DNA from 2 places in the Methylophilus sp. Leaf408 genome. Region 2 is predicted to be linked to the other one. Evidence: riboswitches for the same ligand, from Rfam matches in the RefSeq annotation. Region 2 holds a riboswitch; the other holds the start of a gene.
The links. A riboswitch is a leader RNA that binds a small molecule or an ion and turns the genes downstream of it on or off. The one in region 2 is predicted to bind thiamine pyrophosphate.

Region 1: linked by a shared signal. The riboswitch ahead of LPA26_RS05055 (TonB-dependent receptor) and the one ahead of thiC (phosphomethylpyrimidine synthase ThiC) in region 2 are both predicted to bind thiamine pyrophosphate.

The regions. Positions count from the first base shown of each region.
Region 1 covers NZ_CAKASK010000001.1:1,130,586-1,135,711, reverse strand. The annotation lists gene hpnD (presqualene diphosphate synthase HpnD) at 1-812, opposite strand, end outside; gene hpnC (squalene synthase HpnC) at 809-1,678, opposite strand; gene LPA26_RS05075 (S-methyl-5'-thioinosine phosphorylase) at 1,754-2,509, shown strand; gene def (peptide deformylase) at 2,543-3,076, shown strand; tRNA gene LPA26_RS05065 (tRNA-Ser) at 3,101-3,190, shown strand; gene LPA26_RS05060 (cupin domain-containing protein) at 3,267-3,542, shown strand; TPP riboswitch at 3,717-3,820, shown strand; gene LPA26_RS05055 (TonB-dependent receptor) at 3,917-5,126, shown strand, end outside.
Region 2 covers NZ_CAKASK010000001.1:2,090,507-2,095,632, forward strand. The annotation lists gene thiC (phosphomethylpyrimidine synthase ThiC) at 1-1,373, opposite strand, end outside; TPP riboswitch at 1,403-1,517, opposite strand; gene LPA26_RS09795 (hypothetical protein) at 1,667-2,074, shown strand; gene LPA26_RS09800 (MHYT domain-containing protein) at 2,286-4,142, shown strand; gene LPA26_RS09805 (ATP-binding protein) at 4,037-5,126, shown strand, end outside.

The DNA.
Region 1 (5,126 bases), 960 kb from region 2:
AGGGCCAGTTTCAGTTTCCTGAAAGGGGGCAGCATGACTTTGTGGTTAAGCACCAAGTTAGGGTCTTGCTTGATTTCCCGCAGTAGTGCGCGGTAAATGGCTGCCATCATCAGTCCAGGTAGCTGGGTTTTGATATCAGCTTCAGGCAACTGGTTAATGGCTTTGTCATAAAACATTTCTGCACGTTCAATCTGCTTGAGCAATAAAGCCTGTGTCTGCACAGAGGGCTGGCTTTGCAGTAACTGCTGTTCAGTTACGCCCGCTTTTTCCAGTTCATCAATCGGGATATAAATCCTGCCGCGTCTGGCGTCTTCGCCAATATCGCGAATAATGTTGGTCAGTTGGAAAGCCATTCCCAGGTCATGCGCATAGCCCAGCGTGGATTTATCACTGTAGCCAAAAATTTGCGCCGAGAGCAGGCCGACGACGCTGGCGACGCGGTAGCAATATAATGCCAGTTGCTCAAAATCGGCATAGCGGTTGTACTGCGTATCCATTTGCATGCCATCGATAATTTCTATGAAATGCGCTTCTTGCAAGCCAAATTCTTCCACTACTGGCTTCAATGCCTTGGTGACCGGGTGCTGCGGGGTTTCATGAAATAAACGATGTATTTCCTGTTTCCACCATTGCAGCTTGGTTTGTGCGATCTGGTAATCCGTACATTCATCGACGACATCATCTACTTCGCGGCAAAACGCATATAGCGCAGTCATTGCTTCACGTTTTTGCTTGGGCAAAAACACAAAGCTCAGTGTAAAGCTGGAGCCGCTTTGTTTTGTTTTTTGCTGGCAGTATTGTTGCGGGGTCATTGTTTAAACAGGGCTTTCAGCAAAATAATCGGCCAATCAAAAGCATTCAGTGTTGGACGGTGGTGGTAAATATCGCCACGGCAAAGCTTCAATTTATAAATAATACGTTCGCCACCGGCGACTATCATGCGTAGCTCGAACCCGATACGGCCAGTCAAATGTCTGCCCAGCGGTTTACCGGCCTGCAATAATTGCTCGGCGCGGGCTACATTGTACAAAAAGAATGCCTGCCAGATAGCATCTAATCGTTGCTGGCGTAAATCCTGTTCGCTGATACCGGCAGCGAGCATTTCGTCCTGGCAGAGATATATGCGTCCATTGAGGCCATGCTTTTGCAGGTCAATGGCAATGTCCTGGTAAAAATTAATCAGCTGCAAAGCCGTGCAAATCTGATCTGACCATTGGCGGTTTTGCGCTGTATCCGCGCCATATAATTGCAGCATCAACCTGCCAACCGGATTGGCGGAGCGGCGGCAGTAATCCAGCAGTTCAGCAAAATCGGCATAGCGGGTTTTGACGACATCCTGTTTAAACGCGCTGATTAAATCCAGCAGGGATTGCACCTCAAGCTTGTGTGTTCTGATTACATGCTGCAGCGTTTTAAACAGCGGGCGTTCAGCCTGAATATAGGCCTGGATCAGTAATAACTCATCTTCGTAGGACTCTAGTGACTGCAAACGCTCCGATTCACTGGCGTCGCCTTCATCGGCAATATCATCGGCTTCTCGCGCAAACTGGTAAATCACACTGACCGCATAGCGTAAATGCGCGGGGAGCAACAATGAAGCTACCGGGAAATTCTCATAATGTGTCTGTGCCAGTGGCAGGCTGGCCGGTGTCTTCACTGGCTTGGAAAAGGCTTGCATGGCTTAAGTATGCCATAAATCCGTGATACGCTTACACCTTGGATATAACTAGCGTTAATAGAAAGAGATCATAGGATGTTAGGCATTATTGGGGGCACCGGGCTGACAGAGCTCACCAATCTGAATATTTCAAAACGCCTGATTGTGCGCACGCCATATGGCAAACCTTCACAGCCACTGGTTTTTGGTGAAATAAACGGTAAGGAAGTGGTTTTCCTGGCGCGACACGGCGGCGGACATACCATTCCACCACATGCAGTCAATTACCGCGCTAATATCTGGGCGTTGCATTCGGTAGGTGTGAGAGACTTGCTGGCAGTAGCGACAGTAGGGGGTATTTCACAAAACCTTATTCCAGGCGATATTGTTTTGCCTAACCAGATTCTGGATTACACCTATGGCCGAGATAACACCTACCATGACGGTGTTGAGTTGCCGGTAAGACACATTGATTTCACCCAGCCTTATTCGCAAACCATGCGTGAGCGCTGCCAGAAAGCAGCTCTTGATGCAGGCTGTGGATTGGTGGAAGGGGGCGTTTATGCCTGCGTACAAGGGCCCCGACTGGAAACCGCCGCTGAAATTGACCGATATGAACGCGATGGCGCAACCGTTGTAGGTATGACCGGTATGCCGGAAGCGGCGCTAGCACGCGAGCTGGGTGTTTCCTATGCCGCGCTTTGCCCGGTAGCTAATTTTGCTGCCGGTCGCGGCGATAGCGCGCAAGCCATTCATTTTGAGCAGGTGATGCCTTTATTGCAGCAAACCATGGAAAAAGTGAAGTGTGTGATTGCGCAATATTTATCTGACCACAACTGCGCAACCGCATGATCTATTTTTCGATATATGTAATGGAGCCTGATCATGGCTATTAAACCAGTGCTCAGAATGGGCGACCCGGTGTTGTATCAAGTGGCTGAAAAAGTCACCGAGTTTGATACACCAGACTTGCATGCATTGATACAAGACATGCATGACACCATGACCGAGATGAATGGTGCCGGTATTGCCGCGCCTCAAATTGGTGTGAGTTTGCAGGTGGTCATGTTTGGTGTAGGCAAAAACCCGCGTTACCCTGATGCTGAGGAGGTGCCATTCACTATCTTGATTAATCCTGAGCTCATACCTGTTGGAAACGAAGAGGAAGATGGCTGGGAAGGGTGCTTGTCGGTACCTGGGATGCGAGGGATTGTTCCAAGGTTTCTGCATTTACGCTATAAAGGTTTTGACCCGCAAGGTAACGTGATAGATCGCACTGTCAGCGGTTTCCATGCAAGGGTAGTGCAGCACGAATGTGATCATCTTTTTGGCATACTTTACCCCATGCGTATCCGCGATCTAACAAAATTTGGCTTTAATGATGTACTTTTTCCTGGAATAACACTTCCAGACGACTGATTGTTTGCTATAATTCTGCCTTCCGGAAGAGTGGCAGAGCGGTTTAATGCTACAGTCTTGAAAACTGTCGAGGGTTCACGCCCTCCGTGAGTTCGAATCTCACCTCTTCCGCCAGTTACCAAGATGCCGCATAAATGCGGCATTTCTATTTAAAGTTTTATAATCACTTTAATTTATTAAGGAATTTGTCATGACTCAAATTATCATCGACCACAATCCATCTGAAGAAAAATTGAAAGACCTGGGCGTAAAAAGCTGGAATACCTGGGATTGCGCACCTTCAAAATTCCCTCTGGATTTCACTGCGACTGAAAAAGCTTACGTATTGGAAGGCGAATTCAAAGTAACTCCACAAGGTGGCGACACTGTAACGATCAAAGCTGGTGATTACGTTGAGTTTCCAAAAGGCCTGAAATCCCAGTGGGAAGTTGTGAAGCAATTGAAAAAACACTACAAACATTTCTAATAGATTGTAGTCGCAAGTATTCAATAAAAAAGCCCTGCATCGCAGGGCTTTTTGTTTTGGATCAAGCTTTATCATTAAATTTTGCAAAGTATGCAGAGTATTTAAACGCAATACAGCATCACTCTCTAGCAAAGTAATCGATATCAACCTACAATCTCATCCTGATTGAAAAATCAAATCGCCTTGGGGTGGCTAACACCTGAGATCTCGCGCAAGTGAGAAACCCAATGAACCTGACCCAGATAATGCTGGCGTAGGGACAGGCAGAGCATCTACAACGCAAATGTTTTTGGTTTGTTGTCCCTCAACAAACCTACTCACGTCATTGTCACTCTCCCCCTGTCCTTTTTATGTGTCTTATAGAAAGGATTTTCATGAAACCGATTACAAAACCATTGTCCCTGATTGGGCTTTTAATTAGCACGCCAGTGCTGGCCGCCGAAGATGATAAGGCAGTGAAGCTCCAGGACATTGTGGTGAGTGCGGATTTCCGCCCCAGCACCGCTCAGAAAACCGCTGTTAGCCTGACTGAAATTGATAAAGAAACCATAGAGGCGCGCAGCGCGCAGCATCTGGAAGAGGTTTTGAATCTGGCACCGAATGTTAATGTGTCAGCAGGTGCATCGCGAGGGCGATTTTTCCAGATTCGCGGGATGGGGATACTCAGTCAATATGATAATCCTGTGAATCCATCCGTTGGTCTGATCATTGATGGCATCGACTTTAGCCGACTTGGCGGTGCCGCGACCTTGTTTGATATCGATTCTGTAGAAGTGCTGCAAGGACCTCAAGGTACAAAGTTTGGCCCCAATGCAATCGCTGGCGCGATTACCATGCGTAGTGCAGAACCTACCAAAGAATTTAAAATGCGTGCACAGGCTGGCGTGGGTGAATATAACACGCGTAATTTTGGCGTAGCAGTTGGCGGCACTATTGTTGAGGATCAGTTACTCGGGCGTGCTTCCATCTATACTCACAAATCTGATGGCTATATGCAGAACGACACTTTAGGCCGTGATGATACGCAAAAACAGGATGAATTAACGTTCCGCAGTAAATTCAAGTTATTTGCGACCGAGGATTTAACCTTAGATTTCACCTTGATGCATGTGAATGTGAATAACGGTTATGACGCATTTACCTTAGACAACTCAAGGCGCAGTAAATCTAATCAACCAGGTGCAGATACACAGAATACCAATGCTTTTGGAGTAAAGGCTAATTGGCAGGCCTCAGATGCGGTGATTATTCAGTCTGAAGCCACTTATTTAAACTCCTCATCGACTTATAGTTTTGATGGTGACTGGAGCACAGCAACTGATGGTGAAAAGTATAATCGTGACCGAGATAATTATTCGTTTGAGTTGCGTGCGTTATCTGACAAGGCTGGTCGTATTTTCAACGGCACAACCGATTGGACGGTTGGTATTTATCGCTTTGTGCAAGATGAGAATTTTAAGTCTCTTTCAGATTACAGAAGTACCTATGGGCCTACCTACTTGAATCAATTGGCGGGTGATTATAAAACTGAAAATACCGCGATATTCGGACAATTTGATAGTCATTTGACAGACAAATTAACCT
Region 2 (5,126 bases):
AGTTGCAGGTCCATGTTCTCCTTGATCAGGTGCATAGGCACGTGACCGGGGCCTTCGATCATGCACTGAACGTCGTGTTTCCATGCGATTTGCGTCAGCTCACCCAGGGTTTTCAGCTCGGCAAATTGCGCTTCGTCGTTGGCGTCGTAGATAGAACCAGGACGCAGGCCATCGCCCAGAGAAAACGACACATCGTACTGCTTCATGATCTGGCAGATATCTTCAAAATGCTCATACAGGAATGACTCTTTATGATGCGCCAGGCACCATTTCGCCATGATAGAACCACCGCGCGACACGATACCGGTCATACGCTTGGCCGTCATGGGGATATAAGCCAGGCGCACACCGGCATGGATCGTAAAGTAATCCACGCCCTGTTCTGCCTGCTCGATCAAGGTGTCGCGGAAGATTTCCCAGGTCAGGTCCTCAGCCTTGCCGTTCACTTTTTCCAGCGCCTGGTAGATAGGCACGGTACCGATAGGCACTGGTGAATTACGGATAATCCATTCGCGGGTTTCATGGATGTTTTTACCAGTGGACAAATCCATCACAGTGTCACCACCCCAACGCGTACCCCACACCATTTTTTCCACTTCTTCAGAGATGGAAGAACCCAGTGCGGAATTACCGATATTGGCGTTGATTTTAACGAGGAAATTACGGCCAATGATCATGGGCTCAATTTCCGGGTGGTTGATATTGGAAGGGATAATCGCACGGCCACGTGCCACTTCGTCACGCACGAATTCAGGCGTGATTACTGGTGGAATATTGGCACCGTAATTCTGGCCAGGATGCTGCGTTTGTAGCAATTCGCTCATGTTTTCACGGCGCTGGTTTTCGCGGATGGCGATAAATTCCATCTCCGGCGTGATGATGCCCTTGCGTGCATAGTGCATCTGGCTGACATTCATGCCAGCTTTGGCACGCAGCGGTTTGCGATGCAGGTTGAAACGCATTTGCGACAACTCGGGATCAATCAGACGTTGCTGACCGAACTCAGAGGTCGGGCCATCCAGCTGCTCTACATCGCCACGTTCCATAATCCATTGCGCGCGCAAAGCGGGCAAACCGTTACGGATATCAATCTCTACTGCTGGGTCGGTATAAGGGCCGGAAGTGTCATATACCACTACCGGGGGATTAACATCACCGCCAAAACTGGAAGGCGTATCACTCAGCGAGATTTCACGGAACGGCACCTGGATGTCCGGACGTGAACCTTGTATGTAGATTTTGCGTGACTTAGCGAAAGGGTTGGTAGCCCCTTCATCAACTTTGGCATCCGCGTTGACGAATTTGATATTCTTGCTTTGAGAAATCTGGGATTGCGGAGTCTGGGACTGAAGGTTTTTGTCTATGGCGTTCATTGGCATCCTTAAAAGATAAAGACGTAAGGATGCGCGGAGATATGCATTCCCTACGGCGGAATAACCCGCATCAGGTTCGAAGGGTAACTCTCACTGTAAAAACTTCGAATGAAATGAAGGATTTACAGACCCCTAGCAAGGAACGAATTGTGCGCGAAAACGCCGGAGAACGCAAGTTTTCATGCATTGAATAATGCCGCATATTGACAGACAGACAGATCTGTCTACAATCACATTTCCCGACACAATAACAATACGGGAAACCCTTTTAAATCAGAGCTCAGGAGAGAAAAATGGACGTCTTATTGATTGGCGCAGTCGCTTGTACTACCGCTTTAATTTTATCCGCATGGTTGATGACTTTTGCACGCTGGTTCCCTATTCAGGGAATCGATGGCGGCTTTCTGGTCGATTACAAAACCATGATCCGTGCCCACGTGGATTACGCCTTGATGGCACTTTTCCAACTTGGCTTTTTTGCTGCATCCAAAACCGCTGGCATTGAATTACATCATTTTGCCTGTGTCTGTATGGCTATCGGCGGCTTTACCAACCCGACCATTTTCACCATTGCAGCATTTGATACCGATTTCTGGAGCAAAATGAAATGGAAGGTATTTTCTGCCATCAGTTTTATGCTGACCACCATCGGCTTTATGACGATTTGTTACCAGCTGATTTGTCACGTGCTGTCTCATTAACCACCTGAAAATCAGCACTGCCTGCCCCAGAAAAACCCTGCATCTGCGGGGTTTTCTGCTTTTCCGACACATGCAAAATACCGATGTATTTCAATCACCTAAATGGCGAAATAGCCTTTAAAAACAGCATTGTTCTCAATATTATTTATCGTATGCACAAGATAAAATATCGCTAGCACGATTAACATTTTTTATTGAGGGCAATCACCGCATGGATTGGTACAGTATTTTCTTTTTCAGGGAAGGATCGCCCACCGCCCTGCTCTATGGAACTTATAATCCATGGCTAGTGATACTATCCGCGCTGGTAGCCATCGGCACCTCGGTGCTGGCGCTACAGCTAACCCGCATTTCACAAAAACAAACTTCGCTGGTGTCACAGAAGTTTTCCATTATCGCCAGCTCAATCTCCCTTGGAGCAGGCATTTGGGCCATGCATTTTATCGGCATGCTGGCCTACGAAATCTGCACAAAAGTCACTTACAATCCGGAAGTCACCATGATTTCGATGATGCCCGGCATCATGGCATCCTATTACGCACTCAACCTGATGACAGAGAACCAGCTTGATTACAGTAAACTGATTAAAGGTGGGCTCTCAGTCGGCACCGGCATCGGGGCCATGCATTACACCGGCATGCTGGCCATGAAAATGGAGCCTGTGCTCAAATTTGACCTGGCCTGGGTATTGATGTCTGTCGTTGTGGTGATCAGTTTGGCCACCCTTTCATTATGGACAGGTATTTTCCTCAACCAGACAGGCAAGCTGCCAGCCAAAGTCAGCATCTTGCTAGGCGGCGCGTTAATGGGCAGTGCCATCACCGCCATGCATTACACTGGCATGGCCTCTGCGCGCTTTATCGGGCAGGCACAACCCGGTTTCAATCCTGAGGATAACCAATCCATTTCACTGGCACTAGGCATTACGCTGGTCACCATCTTGATAGGCATCATTGCCGCGGCAATCAATGTGCTGATCAGTTACCGACAGGCCCTGGCGAGTGTTCAGGTCAGCGAAACCAGATTATCGACTATTTTGAATACTGCGGTGGATGGCATTGTCACTACCGACACCAGCGGTCAGATTATTTCCTGCAACGAAGCGGTGGAGCGGCTGTTTGGTTGGCAAAAATCCGACATTGAGGGCCAAAACATTTCGATGTTAATGCCCGAACCCGACTTTAAAAATCGCAGGCGTTACTTTAAAACCAATGCTGCAAGTGCGCAGGCGCTAGGCGAAGGCCACGATCTAGATGCCATCAAAAAAGATGGTACGTTATTCCCCATTCGCCTGGCAATCGGCGAGGTCAAGCTGCCGAATGAAAGATTATTTGTTGGATTTATTACCGACCTCACGCAGCGTAAAACGATTGAAAAAGTAATCCGCGAAAAAGATCAGCAGATCCGCTCCATGATGAACAACATCCCCGGCGTGACGTTCCGCTGCAATCTGGATGAGAACTGGAGTATGCGTCTGATCAGCGATGCTGCGCTGGAAATGACCGGCTGGGCAGTTGACGACTTCCTGAATGGGTCAGTTAACTTTGCGCAATTAATTCATCCCGACGATGCCCAGCGGATCCAACCAATCGTGGAAGCAGCGGTTGGCAACCGTACCAACTATGCGATTGAATACAGGATTACAGACCGCAACGGTAATGAAAAGTGGATATCGGAGTTTGCCTCCGCCATTTACAGTACCGATGGCACGGCCGAGGCGCTTGACGGGGTTATGCTAGACGTGACCGAATCCAAACACAAAAATGCGGAGTTTGAAGGGATTGCCAATGCCATTAATAATTCCACCAGCATGGCCGAGTTTAGCATTGATGGTTTCGTGCTGAACGCCAACCGCAGCTTTCTGGACTTGCTCGGTTATGAGCTGGTTGAAATCCGCGCCGCCATCATTCCATCCTTTGTCCACCGGACTTTGTCTCCACAGACCGCTATAAACAAAAGTGGATTTCGCTTAAAAAAGGTGAGTTTGTGCATGGCGAATTCTTGCGCTATGGCAAACATGGTAAGCAAATCTGGATTCATGCCTCCTACAGCCCGATACGCAATATAGATGGCAAGGTTATTAAAGTGGTGATGTTTATGATCGACATCAGTGAACGCAAACAGATGGAACAGGAAATGCTGCTGGCCAAGGATAAGGCCGAAGAGGCGGCCAATGTAAAAAGCACTTTCCTGGCCAATATGAGTCATGAAATCCGCACACCGATGAACTCGATTATCGGTTTCAGTGAATTCCTGCTCGACACCGCCATGCAGCAGGAGCAACGCAATTACTTGTCGACCATCAGCCAGTCGGCCAAGTCCCTGCTGCATTTGCTGAATGACATTCTCGATAGCGCCAAGCTGGAAAAAGGCATGCTGGAACTGGAAATACTGGATTTCTCCATGCGAGAATTGGTCGATAGCGTGATTTCATCGTTGTGGCTGCAAGCACGTAAAAAGCAGATCGAATTAAAGTTATCACTGGATCCGCAAGCCGCTGGTTATTACAAAGGTGCTGAACATCGCATCCGCCAGGTGTTAACCAATCTGCTCGGTAACGCGGTCAAGTTTACCGAATCCGGCTATGTCGAATTAAAAGTTTACCCTACACCACATGGTGAAATACAGTTTGACCTGATAGATACCGGCATTGGCATTGATGCCGATCGTCTGGAAAGCATATTCGCGCCTTTCACCCAGGCGGATGCCACCATGAGTCGCCGTTTTGGCGGCACCGGGCTAGGTACTACGATTAGTAAACAGCTGGTGGAACTGATGAATGGCCGTATCACTGCCGCCAGCACGCTGGGGCAAGGTAGTTGCTTTAGTGTCACCCTGCCTTTAGCAGCGGGCACGCGCAAAGAGAGCCCGATTGAGCTTAATCCCAGCCAGAATTTCCTGCCTTCACTGAATATTCTGGCAGCTGATGATATTGAACAAAATCGCAAACTGTTACATATCATGCTCGAGAAACAGGGCCATAGAGTCACACTGGCCACCAACGGCCAAGAAGTGATTGACGCCCTGCAAACACGGGCATTTGATATTATTT